One region of the Streptomyces sp. NPDC048182 genome, then DNA from elsewhere that is predicted to be linked to it. Evidence: riboswitches for the same ligand, from Rfam matches in the RefSeq annotation. Region 1 holds a riboswitch; each other region holds the start of a gene.
What was found. A riboswitch is a leader RNA that binds a small molecule or an ion and turns the genes downstream of it on or off. The one in region 1 is predicted to bind cyclic di-AMP.
Positions count from the first base shown of each region.

Region 2: linked by a shared signal. The riboswitch ahead of ACGFZL_RS05870 (peptidoglycan DD-metalloendopeptidase family protein) and the one ahead of ACGFZL_RS09265 (C40 family peptidase) in region 1 are both predicted to bind cyclic di-AMP.
Region 3: linked by a shared signal. The riboswitch ahead of ACGFZL_RS18415 (peptidoglycan DD-metalloendopeptidase family protein) and the one ahead of ACGFZL_RS09265 (C40 family peptidase) in region 1 are both predicted to bind cyclic di-AMP.
Region 4: linked by a shared signal. The riboswitch ahead of ACGFZL_RS06645 (transglycosylase SLT domain-containing protein) and the one ahead of ACGFZL_RS09265 (C40 family peptidase) in region 1 are both predicted to bind cyclic di-AMP.

Region 1 covers NZ_JBIDAQ010000004.1:86,904-92,002, reverse strand. Annotated here, with positions in the region: gene ACGFZL_RS09280 (urease subunit alpha) at 1-282, opposite strand, end outside; gene ACGFZL_RS09275 (urease subunit beta) at 275-586, opposite strand; gene ACGFZL_RS09270 (urease subunit gamma) at 598-900, opposite strand; cyclic di-AMP (ydaO/yuaA leader) riboswitch at 1,410-1,624, shown strand; gene ACGFZL_RS09265 (C40 family peptidase) at 1,628-2,101, shown strand; gene ACGFZL_RS09260 (ATP-binding protein) at 2,142-2,633, opposite strand; gene ACGFZL_RS09255 (helix-turn-helix transcriptional regulator) at 2,868-3,731, shown strand; gene ACGFZL_RS09250 (DUF397 domain-containing protein) at 3,741-3,962, shown strand; gene ACGFZL_RS09245 (8-amino-7-oxononanoate synthase) at 3,970-5,097, opposite strand.
Region 2 covers NZ_JBIDAQ010000002.1:594,497-599,595, forward strand. Annotated here, with positions in the region: gene ACGFZL_RS05865 (PP2C family protein-serine/threonine phosphatase) at 1-770, shown strand, start outside; cyclic di-AMP (ydaO/yuaA leader) riboswitch at 1,017-1,173, shown strand; gene ACGFZL_RS05870 (peptidoglycan DD-metalloendopeptidase family protein) at 1,185-2,315, shown strand; gene ACGFZL_RS05875 (aldo/keto reductase) at 2,382-3,326, shown strand; gene ACGFZL_RS05880 (PrsW family intramembrane metalloprotease) at 3,340-4,683, opposite strand; gene trmB (tRNA (guanosine(46)-N7)-methyltransferase TrmB) at 4,693-5,099, opposite strand, start outside.
Region 3 covers NZ_JBIDAQ010000008.1:241,636-246,734, forward strand. Annotated here, with positions in the region: gene ACGFZL_RS18405 (DUF6126 family protein) at 1-77, shown strand, start outside; gene ACGFZL_RS18410 (tyrosine-protein phosphatase) at 91-891, opposite strand; cyclic di-AMP (ydaO/yuaA leader) riboswitch at 1,176-1,334, shown strand; gene ACGFZL_RS18415 (peptidoglycan DD-metalloendopeptidase family protein) at 1,339-2,151, shown strand; gene ACGFZL_RS18420 (SGNH/GDSL hydrolase family protein) at 2,346-3,131, shown strand; gene ACGFZL_RS18425 (MBL fold metallo-hydrolase) at 3,278-4,471, shown strand; gene ACGFZL_RS18430 (plasmid stabilization protein) at 4,586-4,918, shown strand; gene ACGFZL_RS18435 (MerR family transcriptional regulator) at 4,915-5,099, opposite strand, start outside.
Region 4 covers NZ_JBIDAQ010000003.1:136,242-141,340, forward strand. Annotated here, with positions in the region: gene ACGFZL_RS06630 (M56 family metallopeptidase) at 1-583, opposite strand, end outside; gene fahA (fumarylacetoacetase) at 783-2,039, opposite strand; gene ACGFZL_RS06640 (HAD family hydrolase) at 2,369-3,196, shown strand; gene ACGFZL_RS06645 (transglycosylase SLT domain-containing protein) at 3,183-3,662, opposite strand; cyclic di-AMP (ydaO/yuaA leader) riboswitch at 3,667-3,823, opposite strand; gene ACGFZL_RS06650 (polyprenyl synthetase family protein) at 4,355-5,099, shown strand, end outside.

The DNA.
Region 1 (5,099 bases):
GCGGATGCCGACGTCGGCCTTGACGATGCCCCAGTGGTCGAGGACCACGGCGCCGGTGACGACGGTGTCCGGGGTGCCCTCGGCGCGGGTGGCGCGCGACTGGCCCATGGACTCGCGCAGCACCTTGCCGCCGCCGAAGACGGCCTCGTCGCCGGAGCGCCCGGGGCCGCCGCAGCGGTCCTCCTCGATCTCCACGAGCAGGTCGGTGTCGGCGAGCCGGATGCGGTCGCCGGTGGTGGGCCCGAACAGGTCGGCGTAGGCGGCGCGGGAGAGGTCAGGCATCGAGGGCACCTCCGGTCTCGCCGCGCAGGCCGAGGACGACACGGGCGCCCGCGAGGGGTACCAGCTCCACCTCGACCGGGATGCCGGGCTCGAAGCGGACGGCGGTGCCGGCGGGGATGTTCAGGCGCTTGCCCCGGGCGAGCGCGCGGTCGACGTCGAGGCCGGGGTTGGCCTCGGCGAAGTGGTAGTGGGAGCCGACCTGGACGGGCCGGTCGGCGGTGTTGAGCACGGTGAGCCGGGTGACCTCGCGCCCCTCGTTGAAGGGCACCGGCTCGTCGGCGAAGAGGATCTCTCCGGGGATCACGACCGGCCCCGTCAGATGATCGGCTCGTGGACGGTGACGAGCTTGGTGCCGTCCGGGAAGGTGGCCTCGACCTGCACGTCGTGGATCATCTCCGGGATGCCCTCCATGACCTCGGCGCGCTGGAGCAGCTTGCGTCCGGAGGCCATGAGTTCGGCGACGGTGCGGCCGTCGCGGGCGCCCTCGAGGATGTGCGAGGTGATGAGCGCGACGGCCTCGGGGTGGTTGAGCCGCACCCCACGCGCCCGACGCTTCTCAGCCACATCGGCCGCCACATGGATGAGCAGTCTCTCCTGCTCGTGCGGGGTCAGTTGCACGCGTCCCACCTCACAGAACCTCACGTCGGACCACCCCGGTCCGGCTGCCGCGGCCACCGCGACGGTCCAAGATGTAACACACAGGCAAGCAGCGGAATGCGCCTGTCGCTACACGGAAAACCGCAGGTGGATCGGTGTGAGAGTAGGTTTCTCAGGTTTCCGGCGCATCACCAGGTTTTGACCGACTGATTACCGCTGCCAGGGACGGGGGCCCGAAGCGGCCGGAGTTGAAACGAGCCGAACGACTTACCCCCTTTCGGCGTAGCGACACCACCGATTTCCGAAGGGTCGCGGTTGCGTGCCGCGTGCACTCATCTTCCGGAATGAGCCCTTCCGTTACTGCTCCGGGCATCTGCCCCACCGGTCGCAATGCCTCGAACGGGATGATGGCCACCCGATCGGGCGAGTGGTGAGTAACAACACAGAAGCCACGTTCCGTTGGGATTTTCCGACTTCCATGGGACAAGATCCGTGACTGACGACAAGCCCCCGCCGCACCGGCGGGGCGATCCGGGCGGACGCCGAGTCCTGCCGCCGTCCGGGTGTCCTGGTCGACAGGAGTGGATCGGCAGGAGTGGAGGACCCGAGCACGACGGGTCGCCGGAACGGTTCCGACAGGACCGGCCCGAGCGTCCCTTGGGGTGAAGCCGCGCACGCGCGGCCGGGCTACTTCGCCAGCCCGAATCCGACAGGTCATCCTTCACAGGCGGCTGACGAAGGGTTGCGCATGTCTGCGCTCAATCGTGTCCCGTCGCTGATGGCCCGGGCCGGCACGGCGTCCGCGCTGACCATCGCCGCCGTGGGCGGCTCGATCGCGGTCCCGGGTGCCGCCTCCGAGGCCGCCGCGGCGACGCACGCGACGAAGGCCCTCCAGATCGCGGCGTCCAAGAAGGGCGCGCCGTACCGGTACGGCGCCATAGGGCCGAGCCGGTTCGACTGCTCGGGGCTGACGCTCTACTCGTTCAAGAAGGCCGGCAAGAAGCTGCCGCGCACCGCCGCCCAGCAGTACAACAAGACGCGCCACGTCTCCGCCAAGAGCCGCAAGGCCGGGGACCTGGTGTTCTTCCACTCGGGTCGCGGTGTCTACCACGTGGGCATCTACGCCGGCAAGGGCAAGCTCTGGCACGCGCCCAAGACCGGTGACGTGGTGCGGCTGCAGAAGATCTGGACGAGCAGCGTCTGGTACGGCCGGGTGAAGTAGGCCCGCGCCGGTGAAGTAGGCCCGCGCCCGTACCCACGGCTTACGGCGCCACCGCCGCCGTACCGCTCCCGGCGATGGTGGCCGGCGTCGGCGCGGCCGGCGCGGGGACGATCGGCGGTGTCCAGGGCAGCTCGACGGAGACGGTCTTGCCGCCCTCCCGGGTGGGCCGGATCCGGAGCCGGCCGCCGCACTCCGCCGTCAGCCAGCGAATGATCACCATGCCCCGGCCGTTGTCCTGCTGGACGGCGGCCGGCAGGCGCTTGGGCAGCCGGGGGTGGCTGTCGGTGACGCCGACCCGCAGCCACTGGTCGTGGTCGAGGGCCAGGTCCACCGTGAAGGTGGGTGACATGCCGAGCGTGTGCTGCACCGCGTTGGTCGCCAGCTCGGAGACGATCAGCCGGACGGTCTCCGCCGCGTCCGCCTCCGCCGGCAGCCCCCACTCCGCCAGGGTCCCGACCACGTAGGTGCGCGCGGCGGCCACCGAGGCGGGATCGCTCGGCAGAGTGACGGATGCTTCCAGATGGTCTGCCATGGCGACCTCGTCCCTTTCCCACGGGCCCGCCGTCCGACGCTCCGACACGGAGCGGCTGGTTCGAGTACGGTCCCGCACTGGTGGTTCGTCCGCCAGAGTGCCATCACCGCGGGGGCGCCGGGCGGCGATCCCCCAAGATGTGCATATATCTGTCGCTCGAAGCGGTGAACTCTGCGACGGCAGAGCGTATTCGGGCGGCATGGGGACAGCGCCCGGGAAGCGGGGGAGATGGCCATGCAGCACGGTCCGGTCGTGCGCCGGCGGAAGCTGGGCGCGGAACTGCGCGCCCTGCGCGCGGCGGCGGGGATCACCAGCGGCGAGGCGGCCCGGCTGGTGGGCTGGCACCAGTCGAAGGTCAGCCGGATCGAGACCGGGACCAGCGGGGTGAGACCGGCCGACGTGCGCCTGCTGCTGGACGCCTACGGGGTGCACGACCCCCGGTTACGGGAGCTGCTCTCGACGCTGGCGGGCGCCGAGGACGCCGGCGCGGGCCGGCACCACTGGTGGCATCCGTACCGCGGGGTGCTGCCCCCGGCCTACCGGGACTTCCTCAGCCTGGAGTCGCAGGCGCGGGCGATGCGCACCCTGGAGACCAGCGTGGTCCCGGGGCTGCTGCAGACCCCGGAGTACGCCCGGGCGGTGACCCGGGCCGCGGTGGACGGGCTGCCCGACGAACGGCTCGACACGCTGGTCAAGGTGCGCCTCGCCCGGCAGGACGTGCTGCACGGGGATCCGCCGCTGCGGCTGAGCGCGGTGCTCGACGAGGCTGTGCTGCGCCGGCAGGTCGGCGGGGCCGGGGTGATGGCCCGTCAGCTGACCCGTCTCGTGGCGGCGGCGCGGCTGCCGCACGTGCGGCTCCAGGTCCTGCCGTTCAGCGCCGGGGCGCACGTGGGTGTCACCGGCCCTTTCGTAATCTTCTCTTTTTCGAGCACTTCTGATCTGGATGTGGTCGTTCTCGACCAACTGACGAGTAGTTTCCATCTCGAACGGAAAGAAGACCTGGAGGCCTACACCGAGGCCTTCACCACCCTCTCGATCCATGCTCTTTCGCCCGAGGACTCGTTGGACTTCATCGCCGCGACAGCGGCAGGCGCGTAAGGAGGCACCATGTCCGCACTTCCTCGGTACATCCCGTCCAGCACCGCTCTGCACGGCGTGCGCTGGCTGCGCAGCAGCCACAGCACCGGTGCGAACAACTGCGTGGAGACGGCCCGGCCGCGGGTCGGCCCCTGGGCCGGCCTGCTCGCCGTGCGCGACTCCAAGGACCCCGCGGGGCCCGCGCTGCTCTTCTCCCCCGGGAGCTGGGCCGCCTTCACGGCCGGCGTCTGACCGACGCTCACGGCCGCGTCTCACCGATCACCCGTACCGCGCGCGCGACCTGCCGCTCCGTCAGGTCCGCGCGCGCGGTCAGCCGGAGCCGGGAGACGCCGTCGGGCACGGACGGGGGCCGGAAGCACCCCACGGACAGCCCGGCCGCCCGGCACTCCGCCGCCCACCCCACGGCCGCCTGCGGCGAGGGCGCCCGCACCGAGACGACGGCGGCGTCGGGACGTACCGCGTCCAGGCCCGCGGCGGTGAGCCGCGCGTGCAGCTCGGCCGCCACCGCCCGCGCCCGCCCCGCCCGCTCCGGCTCCCGGCCCAGCAGTCTGAGCGCCGCGAGGGCCGCGCCCGCCGCCGCGGGGGCCAGCCCGGTGTCGAAGATGAACGTCCGGGCGGTGTTGACCAGATGGGCGATCACCCGGGCGGGCCCGAGCACGGCACCGCCCTGGCCGCCCAGCGACTTCGACAGGGTGACCGTCGCGACCACGTCGTCCGCGCCCGCGAGGCCGGCCGCGTGCGGCGCGCCCCGGCCACCCTCGCCCAGCACCCCGAGGCCGTGCGCGTCGTCCACCAGCAGGCCGGCGCCGCGCTCGCGGCACGCCGCGGCGAGGGCGGCCAGCGGGGCGGCGTCGCCGTCGACGGAGAAGACGGTGTCGGAGACGGCGACGGCGGGCCCGTCGTGCGTGCGCAGCGCCTTGCGGACGGCGTCCGGGTCGGCGTGCGCCACGACCTGCGTGGTGCCCCGGGCCAGTCGGCAGCCGTCGATCAGCGAGGCGTGGTTGCCCGCGTCGGAGACGACGAGCGAGCCGTGCGGCGCGAGCGCGGTGACCGCGGCGAGGTTGGCCGCGTAGCCGGAGGAGAGCACCAGGGCCGCCTCGAAGCCGCAGAAGGCGGCCAGTTCGCGCTCCAGCTCGGTGTGCAGCCCGGTCGTGCCGGTCACCAGCCGGGAGCCGGTCGCGCCGGCGCCCCAGGTGCGGGCCGCCCGGGCCGCCCCCTCGGCGACCTCGGGGTGCCGGGCCAGCCCGAGGTAGTCGTTGCTCGCCAGGTCGAGCAGCGGGGAGTCGGCCGGACGGGGGCGCAGGACCCGTTCGAGGCCGGCCCGGCGGCGTTGCTCCGCCTGCTCGTCGATCCAGCCGAACGCCATGC
Region 2 (5,099 bases), on a different contig from region 1:
TGCGGCGCACCGACGAGCGGCTCGCCTCCACCCGGGAGATCGCCGAGGCCGCCCAGCGCGCGGTGCTGCCGCAGCCGGCGAGCCGGATCGGCGGGTTCGAGATCGCCGCCAGTTACGAGGCCGCGCAGGCCGACGCGTTCATCGGCGGCGACCTGTACGCGGTGCAGGACAGCGCGCGGGGCGTGCGGCTGCTGGTCGGGGACGTGCGCGGCAAGGGCATGGGCGCGGTGGCCGCCGTGTCCGTGGTGATCGGGGCGTTCCGGGAGGCCGCCGAGCAGGAGGCCACCCTGGAGGCGGTCGCGCACCGCCTGGAACGGGCGCTGGCCCGCGAGGGCACCCGGCGGGACGGGCTCGACGCCTTCGAGGGCTTCACCACCGCCGTGCTCGCCGAACTCCCGCACGGCGACGGCGTCGTCCGCCTCGTCAACCGCGGCCACCCGCCGCCGCTGCTGCTCTACGGCGACGGCACCCTGCGCCCGCTGCCCGCCCGGGAGGCGGCGCTGCCGCTGGGCATGGGCGAGCTGGGGGTGTGGCCCGACCGGGCCGAGGAGGCCCCCTTCCCCGGCGGGGCCACCCTGCTGCTGTACACCGACGGGCTGTCGGAGGCCCGCGACGCCCGGGGCGAGTTCTACGACCCCCACGCGCGGCTGACCGGCCGGGTGTTCCGGCACCCTGCGGACCTGCTGCGCGCCCTCGCGCGGGACGTGCGCCGGCACTCCGGGGGCGGCATGGCCGACGACATGGCGCTGCTCGCCGTACGGCGTCCCTAAACCGTGCTGCTACCAGGAGTGAGGGGACGACCGCCCTGCGCACAGCGGCTGACGCTCCGTCAAGTGAGTAATGACCGCCGACTTGACCGGCGGGACGGGCAACTCGCCCGGATTTCACCGGCCCTGGGGCGATCGTCCGCGACGGATTCCGCACCGATCCACGGGAACGGCTTGGAATCACCGGCCCGGGTCTATTAACGTTCGATAACGCAGCGCGGTCGTCCCAGCCGTCACAGAAGGCGGCTCCGTGCGCACGCGCCGAATCCCGCAAGGGAACCGGGGAACCACCACCTTGGGGTGAATCGCGGGTGTCACGCCGTGGCGACACGGCAGGTATACGCGCGTAGGAGACCTTCCTGCTCCGAACCCGTCAGCTAACCCGGTAGGCGGAAGGAAGGAAAGGAGCGCGCCCGCGTGGCGTCCAACCGCCCTGCCCCCGTGGCCCCGCATGTGCCGGTCCAGCAGATGCCTGTCCCGCAGATGCCTGCCCCGCACGAGAGCGACACCCTCACCGCCTTCGGACCCGAGCCGGACTCCTTCGGCGAGTGGAACCCCACCGAGGACTCGATCCGCCCGATACGCGGCCGGCACCGCGTCGCCAAGCAGCGCGGCGGCCTCGCCCGCAGCTCCACCGTCCTCGGCGTCGGCGTCATCGCCGCCGTCGGCGCGGGCGGCATGGCCAGCGCGCAGACCGGCAAGCCGCCGGTGGAGATCTCCCTGCCCGACCTCCCCGGCCTGCACGACCTGCCGGACCTGCCCGCCTCGGTCGGCGCCCTGCTCCCCGGCGACGACGCCCCGGACGACCAGCCGGCCGCCGCCCCGCTCAGCAGCATCGGCACGGCAGGGGCGGTCGGTGCGGACGCCACGACCGCCGTCTCCGCCTCCGCCTCCGAGGACGCCCCGCGGAGCGCCGCCGACGCCGGCGAGGTGCTGCGCGCCCGCATCATGGCGCAGGCCGCGCAGCAGGAGGACCAGGCCGAGAGCCGCGCCGCCGCCGAGGCCGCGGCGAAGGCCGAGAAGCAGGCCGCCGAGGCCGCCGCCAAGGCCGAGAAGGAGGCCGAGGCCAAGGCCACCGCCGCGAAGAAGCAGGCGGCCGAGGAGGCGGCGAAGAAGGCCGAGGCCGAGCGGCTGGCCAAGCTCGCCAAGCAGTACACGCTGCCGACCTCGTCCTACACGATCACCTCCACCTTCGGGCAGGCCGGCGCCTACTGGTCCTCCGGCCACCACACCGGCCTGGACTTCGCCGCGCCCACCGGCACGCTGCTCAAGGCCGTGCACGGCGGCACGATCACCTCGGCCGGCTGGGCCGGCGCCTACGGCTACAAGACCGTCCTCACCCTGGAGGACGGCACCGAGCTCTGGTACTGCCACCAGTCGTCCATCAACGTCAGCGTCGGCCAGCAGGTGTCCACCGGCGAGGTCATCGGCCGCGTCGGCGCCACCGGCAACGTCACCGGGCCCCACCTCCACCTGGAGGTCCACCCGGGCGGCGGCAGCGGCATCGACCCGATGCCCTGGCTGCACGACAAGGGCCTCACCCCCTGACCCGTCCGGCCCCCTGACCGGGCCGGGGCGGAATGCCCCGCCCCGGTCCGCTCGTTGTCACGGGGTATGACTTCACTGCGCAAGCTCGGCTCCTCCGACCTCGAGGTCTTCCCGCTCGCCCTCGGCGGCAACGTCTTCGGCTGGACCGCCGACCGGGACGCCACCTTCGCCGTCCTGGACGCCTACACGGCCGCCGGCGGCAACTTCGTCGACACCGCCGACTCCTACTCCGCCTTCGCCGAGGGGAACTCCGGCGGCGAGTCGGAGACGCTGATCGGCGAGTGGCTCGCGGCGCGCGGCCGGCGCGACGACGTCGTCATCGCCACCAAGGTCAGTCAGCACCCCGACTTCCAGGGCCTGACCGCCGGCAACATCAAGGCCGCCGCCGACGCCTCGCTGCGCCGCCTCGGCACCGACCACATCGACCTCTACTACACGCACTTCGACAAGCCCGAGGTGCCGGTCGAGGAGATCATCGGCGCCCTGGACGAGCTGGTGCGGGCCGGCAAGGTGCGGCAGATCGCCGCCTCCAACATCTCCGCCGAGCGGCTCGCGGAGTCGCTGGCCTTCTCCGAGCGTGAGGGCCTGGCCCGCTACGTCGCCCTCCAGCCGCAGTACAACCTGGTCTCCCGGGACACCTACGAGGGCGAGCTGAGCGCCCTCGCCGAACGCGCGGGCCTGGCCGCCGTGCCGTACTTCGCGCTGGCCGCCGGCTTCCTCACCGGCAAGTACCGGCCCGGCGCCCAGGTCGACAGCCCGCGCGCGGAGGGCGCGGCCAAGCACCTGGAGTCCGAGCGCGGGCAGCGGGTGCTGACGGCGCTGGACGACGTCGCCCGCGCCCACGACGTGCCGGTGGCCACGGTCGCCCTCGCCTGGCTCGCGGGGCGGCCGACGGTGGCGGCGCCGATCGCGTCCGCGCGGTCGGTGGAGCAGCTTCCCGCGCTGCTCGGGGTGGCGGAGCTGGAGCTGACGGAGGAGGAGGCCGGGCGGCTGACGGAGGCGTCCGCCTGAGCCTGCCGGGCGGCTACGACCGGTAGGGGTTGTACGCCGGGTACGGGTAGGGCTGCGGGTGCGGGCTCTGCTGCGGCACCGGGTGACCGTAGCCGTACGCCGGTCCGTACACCGTCCCCGGCGGCACCCGGGCCGGTACCGGCAGCGGCCGGGCCGTCGTGCGGGCCGCGTGGTCCAGGGCGGGGCGGGCCACCGCCCGGCGGCTCCACAGGGCGTCGAGCAGCTCCCGCTCGCGGGGCACGAAGTCGGCGCCCGCCCGGCCCAGGCGCCCGCGGCGGCGCAGGAAGGCCAGCGAGGTGGCGTACGCCTCGTACTGGCCGACGGCCCGGGCCGCGCCCCGTCCGGCGTGCTCGCGGGCGTGGCGCCGGGCGAGGCGGCGGGCCCGCAGCGAGCCGAGCACGAAGGGCTCCGCGGGGGCCAGCCAGCCGGCCAGCGCGTAGGCGGGCAGCTCGGCGCGGACGGTGGCCAGCTCGCGCTGGCGCGACCAGATGACCAGCCAGCTCAGCAGGCCGAAGACGGGCACCATGAAGGCGGTGTACACCGCGAAGAAGCCGTACTGGCCGAGCGAGCCGGAACCGTTCCACAGCGCGTGCAGGCCCATCGCGAGCAGCAGCCCGGCCGCCGGGAGCAGCGCGCGGCGCACGTGCTGGCGGTCGGCGAGCAGGGCGGCGGCGCCGAAGCCGATGCCGGTGAGCACGGTGAACAGCGGGTGCGCGAACGGCGACATGACGATGCGGACGAAGAACGTCGCCGCGGTGACCGAGGCCATGCCCCGGCCGCCGGTGACCTGGTCGGTGCCGAAGGCGGTGCCCAGGTAGAGGATGTTCTCGGTGAAGGCGAAGCCGGTGGCGGTGACCCCGGCTATCACCACGCCGTCCACGATGCCGCTGAAGTCGCGTCTGCGGAACAGGAACACCAGCAGTACGGCGGTGGCCTTGGCGGACTCCTCGACCACCGGCGCTATCACGGTGGCGCCGAGCGTGTCCGCGCTCGCCGGGTCGGCGGTGGCCGTCGCTATCCACCGGGTGGCGAAGCTGTTGGCGACGATGGCTATCAGCGCCGCCGCGCACGCGCCCCAGGCGAAGGCGAACAGCAGGTTGCGCCAGGGCCCCGGGTCGACCCGGTCCAGCCAGCGGAAGGCGGCGACCAGGAGCGGCACCGGCAGCACCGCGAGGCCGAGCCCCACCAGGAAGCCCCGCGTGCCGGTCTGCTCGCGCACCAGGGCGAGGATCACCAGCCCCGACAGGGCGAGCAGGACGACCAGGGCGCCGTAGCGCACCCAGGTTCGCTGCCACCAGTGCGGATGCCGGTGCGGCGGGGCCGGGAACGCGGCCGGGTACGGGGGCGGGGTGGCCACGGCGCGGCCCTAACCGGGTGCGCCGTGCGGGACGCGGCGGAAGAGCAGGTCGTTCACCACATGACCCTTGTCCAGTCCCTGGCCCTCGAAACGGGTCTGCGGGCGGTGCGCGGGGCGCGGCGCGAAGCCGCCGTCCGCCCGCGTGTTGGCGAAGCCGGGGTGGGCGGTGAGGACCTCCAGCATCTGCTCCGCGTACGGCTCCCAGTCGGTGGCGCAGTGCAGCACCGCGCCGGGCGCCAGCCGGGAGGCGGCCAGGGTGAGGAACTCCGGCTGGATCAGGCGGCGCTTGTGGTGCCGCGCCTTCGGCCACGGGTCGGGGAAGTAGACGCGGAGCCCGGCGAGGGAGTCGGGGGTGAGCATCTCGCGCAGCAGGATGATCGCGTCGCCGTTGGCCACCCGGATGTTGGACAGGCCGT
Region 3 (5,099 bases), on a different contig from region 1:
GGCTGCTCATCTACATCGCCCTGGGCCACGTCTTCGGCGCCTTCCTCTTCCTGCTGTTCGAGGTGGGCGCCAAGTAGCCGGGCGGGCGGCTCAGTCCGCCAGCATCCGGGAGCGCAGCCGCTCCCGGGTCTCCGGGGTGAGGCCGAGCCCGCGCTCCAGGTAGGTGTCGACGTCGCCCCACGTCTCCTCGACCGTCTCGAAGGCCGCCGCCAGGTACTCGGCGCGGGCGTCGAAGAGCGGGTTGAGCAGCTCCATGACCTCGGGCGACCAGGCCGAGGCGGAGGAGGAGCCGCGCTGCACCTTGTAACGGCGGTGCGTGGCGTTGGACTTCAGGTAGTCCTCGACGATGGCCTCGCGCTCCACGCCCAGGGCGAGCAGGGTCACGGCGACCGACAGGCCCGCGCGGTCCTTGCCGGCCGCGCAGTGCATCAGGGCGGGGACGCTGTCCTCGGCCAGGGCGTGCAGCACCCGGGAGTGCTCGGCGGTGCGGTCCTTGATGATCGAGCGGTAGGAGGCGGTCATCCGGGCGGCGCCCTTGCCGTCGGCGAGGATGGCGCGCAGCTGGTCGAGGTCGCCGTCGCGGACCATCTTCCAGAACTCGGCGCCGTCGGCCGGGTCGCTCAGCGGCAGGTTGACGTTCCGCACGCCCGGCAGCTCGACGTCCGGGCCCTCCAGCTTCTGGTCGGCGGCGTTGCGGAAGTCGAAGACCGTGTGCAGGTCCAGCGAGGCGAGGAACGCCGCGTCCTCGGCGGTCGCGTGCGCGAGGTGACCACTGCGGAACAGCACGCCGTGCCGCACTCGGCGCCCGTCGGCCGCCGGCAGCCCGCCGACGTCACGGAAATTGCGTACGCCGGTCAGCTCGGGCTCGGCCGACGGGGCGTGCTCGGTCACGTTACGGCTGGATGAAGTCACGGCTCGACGATACGACACCCCCCGTCCGACGTGCGGCGGTGCGTGAGGAGCGTCATAACCGTGACGGTGCGTGCCTCGTCATGTTCACGTAATTCAGGTAATTCCTATGGCCCTTTGCGGGAAATCCCGCTTTCCGAATCGACGCAGGGTGACGAGGAATTCCGATAAAGGATCAAGACGGCACTTGTCGGCTCGGGTCCCCGTCACTTACGTTCACCTCCGATCCGGACGGACGCCCAATCCTGCCGCCGCCCGGAGCCAGAAATCGTCAAGCACCCGTCCATGGCAGGAGCGGGGGACCCACAGGTAAGACCGCCTGTTCCGGTTCCCGGAACGGCTAGGGGTAAAGCCGCGCATTCCGCGCGGCCGGGCATCTCCAGTCCGCACCCGACAGCTCACCTCGCAGGCGCCGGAGAGGAATTCGTCATGCCCGCGAAGGGTAAGCACCGCCGTCCCAAGGCCAACCGCCTCACCCGCACCATCGCCGCCGTCGCCGGAACCGGCAGCGCCGCGATCGCGCTCCCGCTGATGGGCGCCGCCGGCGCGCACGCGGCCCCCGCTCCCGCCAAGGCCGCCACGGCGCACACCTACACGGTGAAGAGCGGCGACTCCCTGTCCGGGATCGCCCGTGCGCAGCACGTGTCCGGCGGCTGGAAGAAGCTGTACGACAACAACCGCGACGCCATCGGCGGCAACCCGTCGCTGATCCGCCCGGGTCTGAAGCTCACCCTCGGCGAGCAGGCCACAGGCAAGGCCGAGCCCGCAGCCGCGAAGCCGGCGAAGCCCGCCGCCAAGGCCGAGCCGGCCGCAGCGAAGGCCGAGCCCGCCGCCACCGGCTTCACCGCCCCCGTGGCCGGCGCCACCATCGGCACCCCGTACCACCAGGCCGGCAGCATGTGGTCCAGCGGCTACCACACCGGCACCGACTTCGTCGTCCCGACCGGTACCTCCCTGAAGGCCGTCGGCGCGGGCACCGTCGTCTCCGCCGGCTGGGGCGGCGCGTACGGCAACCAGGTCGTCATCAAGCTCGCCGACGGCCACTACGCCCAGTACGCCCACCTGTCCGCGCTGTCCGTCTTGGCCGGCCAGGCCGTGACCGCGGGCCAGCAGGTCGGCCTCTCCGGCGCCACCGGCAACGTGACCGGACCGCACCTGCACTTCGAGATCCGCACGACGCCGGACTACGGCTCCGACGTCGACCCGGTCGCCTACCTGCGCGCCCACGGCGTCTCTCTCTGACGCCGCCGCCACGCCACCGAAGGCCGGACCCACGATCCCCGGGTCCGGCCTTCGGTGTTATTCCTGAATTGGCCAACACTTTAGGCGTGGCCTTTCTCACCGTTCGTCAAGCCCCGCCTACGGTCGCGTAGGTCACATTCCGAGGTGAATCATGGGCCGACGTGGCAGACGATTCGAAGAGTGACAGCGAAGCAGTGATCGGGTCGTACGTGGCGCTGGGGGACAGCTTCACCGAAGGCGTCGGCGACCAGGGCCCCGACGGGTCGCCGGTCGGCTGGGCGGACCGGTTCGCCGTCCTGCTCGCCGACCGGCGGCCCGAGGGCGACTTCACCTACACCAACCTCGCGGTGCGCGGCCGGCTCCTCGACCAGGTCGTGGCCGAGCAGGTGCCCCGTGCCGTCGCCCTCGCACCGGACCTGGTCTCCTTCTGCGCCGGCGGCAACGACATCATCCGGCCCGGCACCGACCCGGACGAGGTCGCCGAGCGCTTCGAGCGGGCGGTGGCGGCGCTGACCGCGACGGCCGGCCGGGTGCTGGTGACGACCGGGTTCGACACTCGGGGCGTGCCCGTGCTGAAGCATCTGCGCGGCAAGATCGCCACCTACAACGGACATGTGCGGGCCGTCGCCGACCGCTACGGGTGCCCGGTGCTCGACCTGTGGTCGCTGCGCGGCGTCCAGGACCGCAGGGCCTGGGACCTGGACCGGCTCCACCTGTCCGCCGAGGGCCACACCCGGGTGGCGCTGCGCGCGGGCCAGGTGCTCGGCCTGCCCGTCCCGGCCGACCCCGACCAGCCCTGGCCGGCGCTGCCGCAGCGCGCCGCGCTGCACGTGCGGCGGGACGACGTGCAGTGGGCGCGGGAGTACCTGGTGCCGTGGATCGGGCGCCGGCTGCGGGGCCAGTCGTCGGGGGACCACGTGACGGCGAAGGGCACGCTGTCGCCGGCCGACATCCGGACGCGGATCACGGCGGTGGCCTGAGGGTTGGAGGGGGCGGGTGCCTCGGTGACCGGGGCGCGCCGGCTCGCGGGCGGCCACCCTGCACGGACGGCACCCCGGCACCGGGTGCCGTCGTCGTCACATGAGACGACCATAATGAAAGCTCCATCCCTGCACCTGGAGGCACCGTGGCCGGTCCCCGTTCCCTGAACCCCGGGCTCCGCGCACTGCGCCCCGCGGCCTTCGGCGCGGACCCGAGCGGTGCGCGCCTGGCGCGGATCCGCAGGTCGCCGCATTTCAGCGACGGTGTCTTCCAGAACCCCGGCGGCGAGGCCCGCACCAGGCCCTCCGGTTCGGCACGTGAGTTCGCGAGGATCTACTTCGAGAAGGAGGCGCGCTCCCACCGCGCCCCGACCGGCACGGTCCCGGTGCACGCCACCACCCTCGCCGACCTAGCCCGCCCGCCGGCCACCGGGCTGCGGCTCACCTGGATGGGGCACTCCAGCGTGCTCGCCGAGATCGACGGGCAGCGGGTGCTCTTCGACCCGGTCTGGGGCGAGCGCTGCTCCCCCTTCCCGTTCGCCGGCCCGAAGCGGCTGCACCCGGCCCCCGTGCCGCTGGCCGCCCTCGGCCCGGTCGACGTCGTCGTCATCTCGCACGACCACTACGACCACCTGGACCTGCCCACCATCAAGGCGCTGGCCGGCACCGACACCCTGTTCGCCGTGCCGCTGGGCGTCGGCGCCCACCTGGAGCGCTGGGGCGTGTCCGCCGGGCGGCTGCGCGAGCTGGACTGGCACGAGTCGACACGCGTCGGCGGCCTCACCCTGACCGCCACCCCGGCCCGCCACTTCTGCGGGCGCGGCCTGCGCAACACCCAGCACACCCTGTGGGCCTCGTGGGTCGTCGCCGGCGAGCGGCACCGCGTCTTCCACAGCGGCGACACCGGCTACTTCGACGGCTTCCGGGACATCAGCGCCGCGCACGGCCCGTTCGACGCGACGATGATCCAGATCGGGGCCTACTCGGAGTTCTGGCCGGACATCCACATGACGCCCGAGGAGGGCGTACGGGCCCACCTCGACCTCCAGGGCGGCCGGCCCGCCGGGGCCCTGCTGCCGATCCACTGGGGCACCTTCAACCTGGCCCCGCACCCCTGGGCCGAGCCGGGGGAGTGGACCCGGGACGCCGGCGAGGAGGCGGGCCAGGCCGTGGCGACCCCCCGGCCCGGCGCGCCCTTCGAACCCGCCGGCGAACTGCCCACCGACCCCTGGTGGCGGACCGTGTCCCGGCCGGGCCCGACCCCCTGGCGCCGGCCCCGGCCGGTGGCCGCCCCCGCCGAGCCGCTGCGCGACGAGGCCGACCTGGCGGGCGACCGCTGACCGAGCCGGTGCGGCGCGGCGGGCATGGACCCCGGCGGACCGGGCACCCGTCGTCCCCGTCTTTGAGCGACGAGGGTCTTCGAGGGCCTTCGAGCGACGAGGAGAGGACGAGCCATGCCCGCCGGTTCCAGCCCCAAGCGTGAGCGTCAGTACGAGAAGATCAAGGAGAGCAGCAAGGAGCGCGGCGCCGGCGAGAAGCGGGCCGAGGAGATCGCCGCGCGCACCGTCAACAAGCAGCGCGCCCGCGCCGGGGAGTCCCGCACCGCCAGCAAGTCCTCCACGCAGGACCCGAAGTCGGCGTACCAGCGCGGCGGCCAGCGCTCGGGCAACCGCACCGGTCCCAAGGGCCCCACGCGCGACCAGCTCTACAACGAGGCCAAGCAGCGCGGCATCGACGGCCGCTCCAAGATGACCAAGGACGAACTGGCCAAGGCCCTGGGCCGCTAGACGGCCTTCGAGACCCCGCCGGTGCCCTCCCGCAGGGCCGCCGCCAGCCGGTCGCGGGCCTCGGTCTGGGCGGCCACGCGCTCCTCGAGGACCGCCAGCCGCTCCCGCGCGACCCGCAGCCCCCGTTCGGACGGCGGCCCCGCGGCCACGTCACCGTCCAGGCAGGGCAGGAACACCCGCA
Region 4 (5,099 bases), on a different contig from region 1:
GGTGGGCGCGGGCGTGGCCGCGCTCGTGGGTGAGGACGGCGTCGAGCTGGTGGTCGGTGAGGCGGTGCAGGGCGCCGGTGGTGACGATGAGCTGGGGCGGGCTGCCCGGCATCCACCAGGCGTCCGGGTACTCGTCCTCCAGGACCAGCAGCGGACCGCGTCCGGCGGCGAGCCCGGCGGGCAGCTCGGGGGCGCGTTCGTCCAGCTGGGCGCGGGAGCGCGAGCGGCGCCGGCGGGCCTCGACGAGTTCGCGGGCCAGCATGGCGGTCGTCCAGGCCGCGCCGCCGGCGAGCAGCAGGGTCAGTACGGCCGCCCAGACCGGGCCGGCGGAGAGGTCGTACGCGGCGGTCACCGCCGGCGGCGCCGGGGCGAAGAGCTGGGCGCGGACGGTGCCGAAGACGGCCGCGGCACCGAGCGCCAGGGCGGTCAGGCAGCACAGCAGCACCGTGGCGACCAGGCACTGCCAGACCCACAGCGCCACCACGGGGTCCCGCTCCGGCCAGGCCGACCGGGTCAGCGCGCGCGGCGCCGGCACGGCGGCGGTCGCGGCGACGGCGAACAGCAGGAGCAGGCAGACGGTCATGCCACGGGCTCCGGATCCTGGTCGGGAGGTCGGCTCTGGCTCTGGTGCGGTGGGACTGCTGCGCGGGTGGCGCGGACGGGCGGAACGGGGCCGGGTCGGAGCCGGCCGGACCGTCTCGCGCACACCGCCCGACGCCAGTATGACGGTGCCGGGCGGTGCGAGTCAGGTGCCGGACGCGATCGGATCGCGGCGCGGAGGGTCACCCGAGGTCTGGGCCCCGGTCCGCGCCCCCGTCCGGGCGCCCGGTCACGCGTCCGGTCACCTCGCCGAGGCCCACCCGGGCGCCGTCCGGCCCCGGGGCCCAGGCCGTCAGGGTCACCTCGTCGCCGTCCTCCAGGAAGGTCCGCTTGCCGTCGGGAAGTTCCAGCGGGTCGCGGCCGTTCCAGGTCAGTTCGAGGAGGGAGCCGCGCTGCCCGGCGTCGGGCCCGCTCACCGTGCCCGAGCCGTAGAGGTCGCCGGTGCGCAGGGAGGCCCCGTTGACCGTCATGTGGGCGAGCTGCTGGGCGGCCGTCCAGTACATGGTGGAGAAGGGCGGTTCGGAGACGACGTGGCCGTTGACGGCGACGGTGATGCGGAGGTCGTAGCCGCCGGGCTCGACCTGCACGGGGTCGGTGTCGTCCAGGTAGGGCAGCAGTTCGTGGGTGCGCGCGGGCGGGGCCACCCGGGCCTCGTCCAGGGCGTCGAGCGGGGTGATCCAGGCCGACACCGAGGTGGCGAAGGACTTGCCGAGGAACGGGCCGAGGGGCACGTACTCCCAGGCCTGGACGTCCCGGGCCGACCAGTCGTTGAGCAGACACAGGCCGAAGACGTGCTCGCGGAAGTCGCCGAGGGCCACCGGACGCCCCCGCTCGGAGGGCGTGCCCACCACGAAGCCGACCTCGGCCTCGATGTCGAGGCGGACGGAGGGGCCGAAGACCGGGGCGGCGTCGGCGGGTGCCTTGCGCTGGCCCGACGGGCGGACGACGTCGGTGCCCGAGACGACGACCGTGCCGGAGCGGCCGTGGTAGCCGATGGGGAGGTGCTTCCAGTTGGGGGTGAGGGAGTCCTCGGCGTCGGGGCGGAAGATCTGGCCGACGTTGCGGGCGTGGTTCTCGGAGGCGTAGAAGTCGACGTAGTCGGCGACCTCGAAGGGCAGGTGCAGCTCCACCGAGGACAGCGGGTGGAAGAGCGGCTCGATGGCCTCGCGGTGGGCGGGCACCGTCACCCAGGCGGTCAGCGCGCGCCGCACGTCCGACCAGGTGGTGCGGCCGGCCGCGAGGAGCGGGTTGAGGGTGGGCCGGGCGAGCAGGGTGACGTAGGGCGAGCCGAGCGCGTGGGCGGCGGCGCCGGCGTCCAGGACGTGGTCGCCGAGCCGGACACCGACCGTCCGCTCCGGCGAGCCGGGCAGGGAGAACACGCCGTACGGAAGGTTGTGCGGGCCGAAGGGGTCGCCCTCGGGGACGTCGAAGGGGGGCATCGGGTGCTGCCTCTCTCTCGTGCTCGCCGTGCGCCACGTGATCCGTGGCCGCGCCACACGTTACGGGTGGGACGACGGTCTTGGGCAGTGCCCGAGGAGGTGACGCACCCGGCGGGAGAGGGCGGACGCCGGTCCGGCGCACCGGCCGCCGGGCACCGTCGCCGGCGGCGTGCCGGCCTCGGCGCGCAAGCGGCCAGGAGCGCGCAGGAGCGGGCATGATCGTGCGGGCCAGGACCCGGCTCGTACGGCCGCCCGGACGTCCGCGTACTTCCGTGTGCGGAAGCGGTCGCGGCCCGTTCCGGCGGGGGCGGTGTCCGTATTCTCTGATCATGGACCGCACCCCTCCGTACTCCCTCGTCGCCACCGACCTCGACGGCACCCTGCTGCGCGGCGACGACACCGTCTCCGAACGGTCGCTGGCCGCGCTCGGGAGGGTGGCCGAGGCGGGCGGGCTGCACCTGGTGGTGACCGGGCGTCCGGCGCCCCGGGTCCGGCCCCTGCTCGACCGGCTCGGCTGCACGGGGCTCGCGGTGTGCGGACAGGGCGCGCAGGTGTACGACGCCGGCGCGCACCGGCTGCTGTGGTCGGCCGTGCTCGACCGGGAACTGGCCGAGACCGCGCTCGGCAAGATCGAGGCCGAGGTGGGCCAGGTGTACGCCGCGGTCGACCAGGACGGCGTCCACGGGCTGACGCTCGTCGAGCCCGGCTACCGGATGCCCCACCCGACGCTGCCCGCGGTGCGGGTCGGCCGGCGCGACGATCTGTGGTCCGCCCCCATCAGCAAGGTGCTGCTGCGCCACCCCTGCCTGCCGGACGACGAGTTGGCGGCGACCGCCAGGTCGGTGGTCGGCTCGCTCGCGACGGTCACCATGTCCGGCCCCGGCACCGTGGAGCTTCAGCCGTGCGGCGTCACCAAGGCCACCGGCCTGGCGCTGGCCGCCGAGCGGCTGGGCGTGGACCGGCGGCGGACGATCGCCTTCGGCGACATGCCCAACGACGTGCCCATGTTCCAGTGGGCGGCCCACGGCGTCGCCATGGCCGCCGCCCACCCGGAGCTGAAGGCGGTCGCCGACGAGGTCACCACGACGAACGAGGACGACGGCGTGGCCGTCGTCCTCGAGCGGGTCTTCAGTGAGCGTCTGCTCAGTAGGCGCTGAAGACGTTGTCGATGGAGCCGTAGCGGTGGGCCGCGTAGTTGCAGGCGGCGGTGATGTTGGCGACCGGGTCGTAGGAGTTCCAGGACGTGCCGGCGACGTGGTACGTCTGGAAGGTCGGGTCGATCACCTGGAGCAGGCCCTTGGACGGGGTGCCGTTGATGGCGTTGATGTCCCAGTTGTTGATGGCCAGCGGGTTGCCGGACGACTCGCGGATGACGTTGCGGTGGATGCCGTCGTAGGTGCCGGGGATGCCGTGCTGGGCCATCACGGCGAGCGACTCGCGGATCCAGCCGTCGAGGTTGTTCGGGTAGGCCACCGACGCGGTGGTGGCCGTCTTGGCGGCCGGGGTGGCGGCGGAGGCGGTGGCGGCTCCGACGATCGGCATGGCGAGCACGGCGACGCCGGTGCCGGCCAGGGCGAGCTTGCGGGCAAGGCGGGTCCGACGGTTCTGACCGTTGGCAGACATGGTGTGTCCCTCTCCTTACGCCTGCGAGGTGAGCTGTCGGGTTCGGGCGGGGAGGTGCCCGGCCGGGCCCTGACGGGCACGGCTTCACCCCGAGCCGCTCCGGCGATGACCGGGCGCGGCGACTTACCTGGGTCCCCCGCTCCTGCCGGCGAGTGTCGAGTGGATGTGAGTGCGTCGGGCGGTGGCAGGATTCGGCGTCCGCCTGACAGGCCGGGAACGTATGCGAGAGCACATGTCCGAAACAAGTGCAGGAATCACCCAAAGGCCCTGTTGACCTTGAACTGGGGTATTTGGTGGACTTGATCCTTTGCGTACGCCAAGGGTCAACTCGCTTACGGGTCAAGGCCGGGCGCGGCGGAGGGGCGGCTGGCCGCCCGGTCCGGCCGAGTGAGCCAACTCACGGGCGGTCACGAGAGCCGCAAAACAGGCATACATCCCAACTAGTCGCCAATCGGCCGGAGGTGGCGGACATCCGCTCGGTGGCGGGATCTCGACCCCCGGGGATGTCGGTCGATGTCTGCTCATATGCCTTGATCAAAAACATACCGCGCATGATCCGATACCGACCGGCCTGTAACGGTGGGCGCTGGCGGTGATCGAAACGTGACCGGATACGCTGACTTGAGTGGTGGCAGCGACCTATCGACAAGCCGGGTAATCGCCAGAAGACACCAGCAGACAGGAGACCCCTCGTGACCGTCGTCGGGCCGTTCGGGCTGAGCGTGCGGGACCAGGCTCTGGAGGCCGATGTCCAGGCCGGGTTGGTGGCTGTCGAGGAAGGGTTGCTCGAGGCAACCAAAAGCGAGGTCCCCTTCATCACCGAGGCCGCCCAGCACCTGGTGCGCGCCGGCGGCAAGCGGTTCCGCCCCCTGCTGGTGATGCTCGCGGCCCAGTTCGGCGACCCCTACGCGCCCGGCGTGGTGCCCTCCGCCGTGGTCGTGGAGCTGACCCACCTCGCGACGCTGTACCACGACGACGTGATGGACGAGGCCGCCGTGCGGCGCGGCGTGGCCAGCGCGAACACCCGCTGGGGCAACTCCGTCGCGGTGCTCACCGGAGACTTCCTCTTCGCCCGCGCCTCGCAGATCCTCGCCGACCTCGGGCCCGAGGCGGTCCGGGTGCAGGCCGTGGCGTTCGAGCGGCTGGTCACCGGCCAGATCCTGGAGACCGCGGGGCCGCAGGACGGCCGTGACCCGGTCGACCACTACCTGGACGTGCTCGGCGGCAAGACCGGCTCACTGGTCGCCGTCTCCTGCCGGTTCGGCGCGATGATGTCGGGCGCGGACGAGACGGTCGTGGACGTGCTCACCCAGTACGGCGAGCGGCTCGGCGTCGCCTTCCAGCTCGCGGACGACGTCCTGGACATCGCCTCCGACTCCGACGAGTCCGGCAAGACGCCCGGCACCGACCTGCGCGAGGGCATCCCGACCCTGCCGG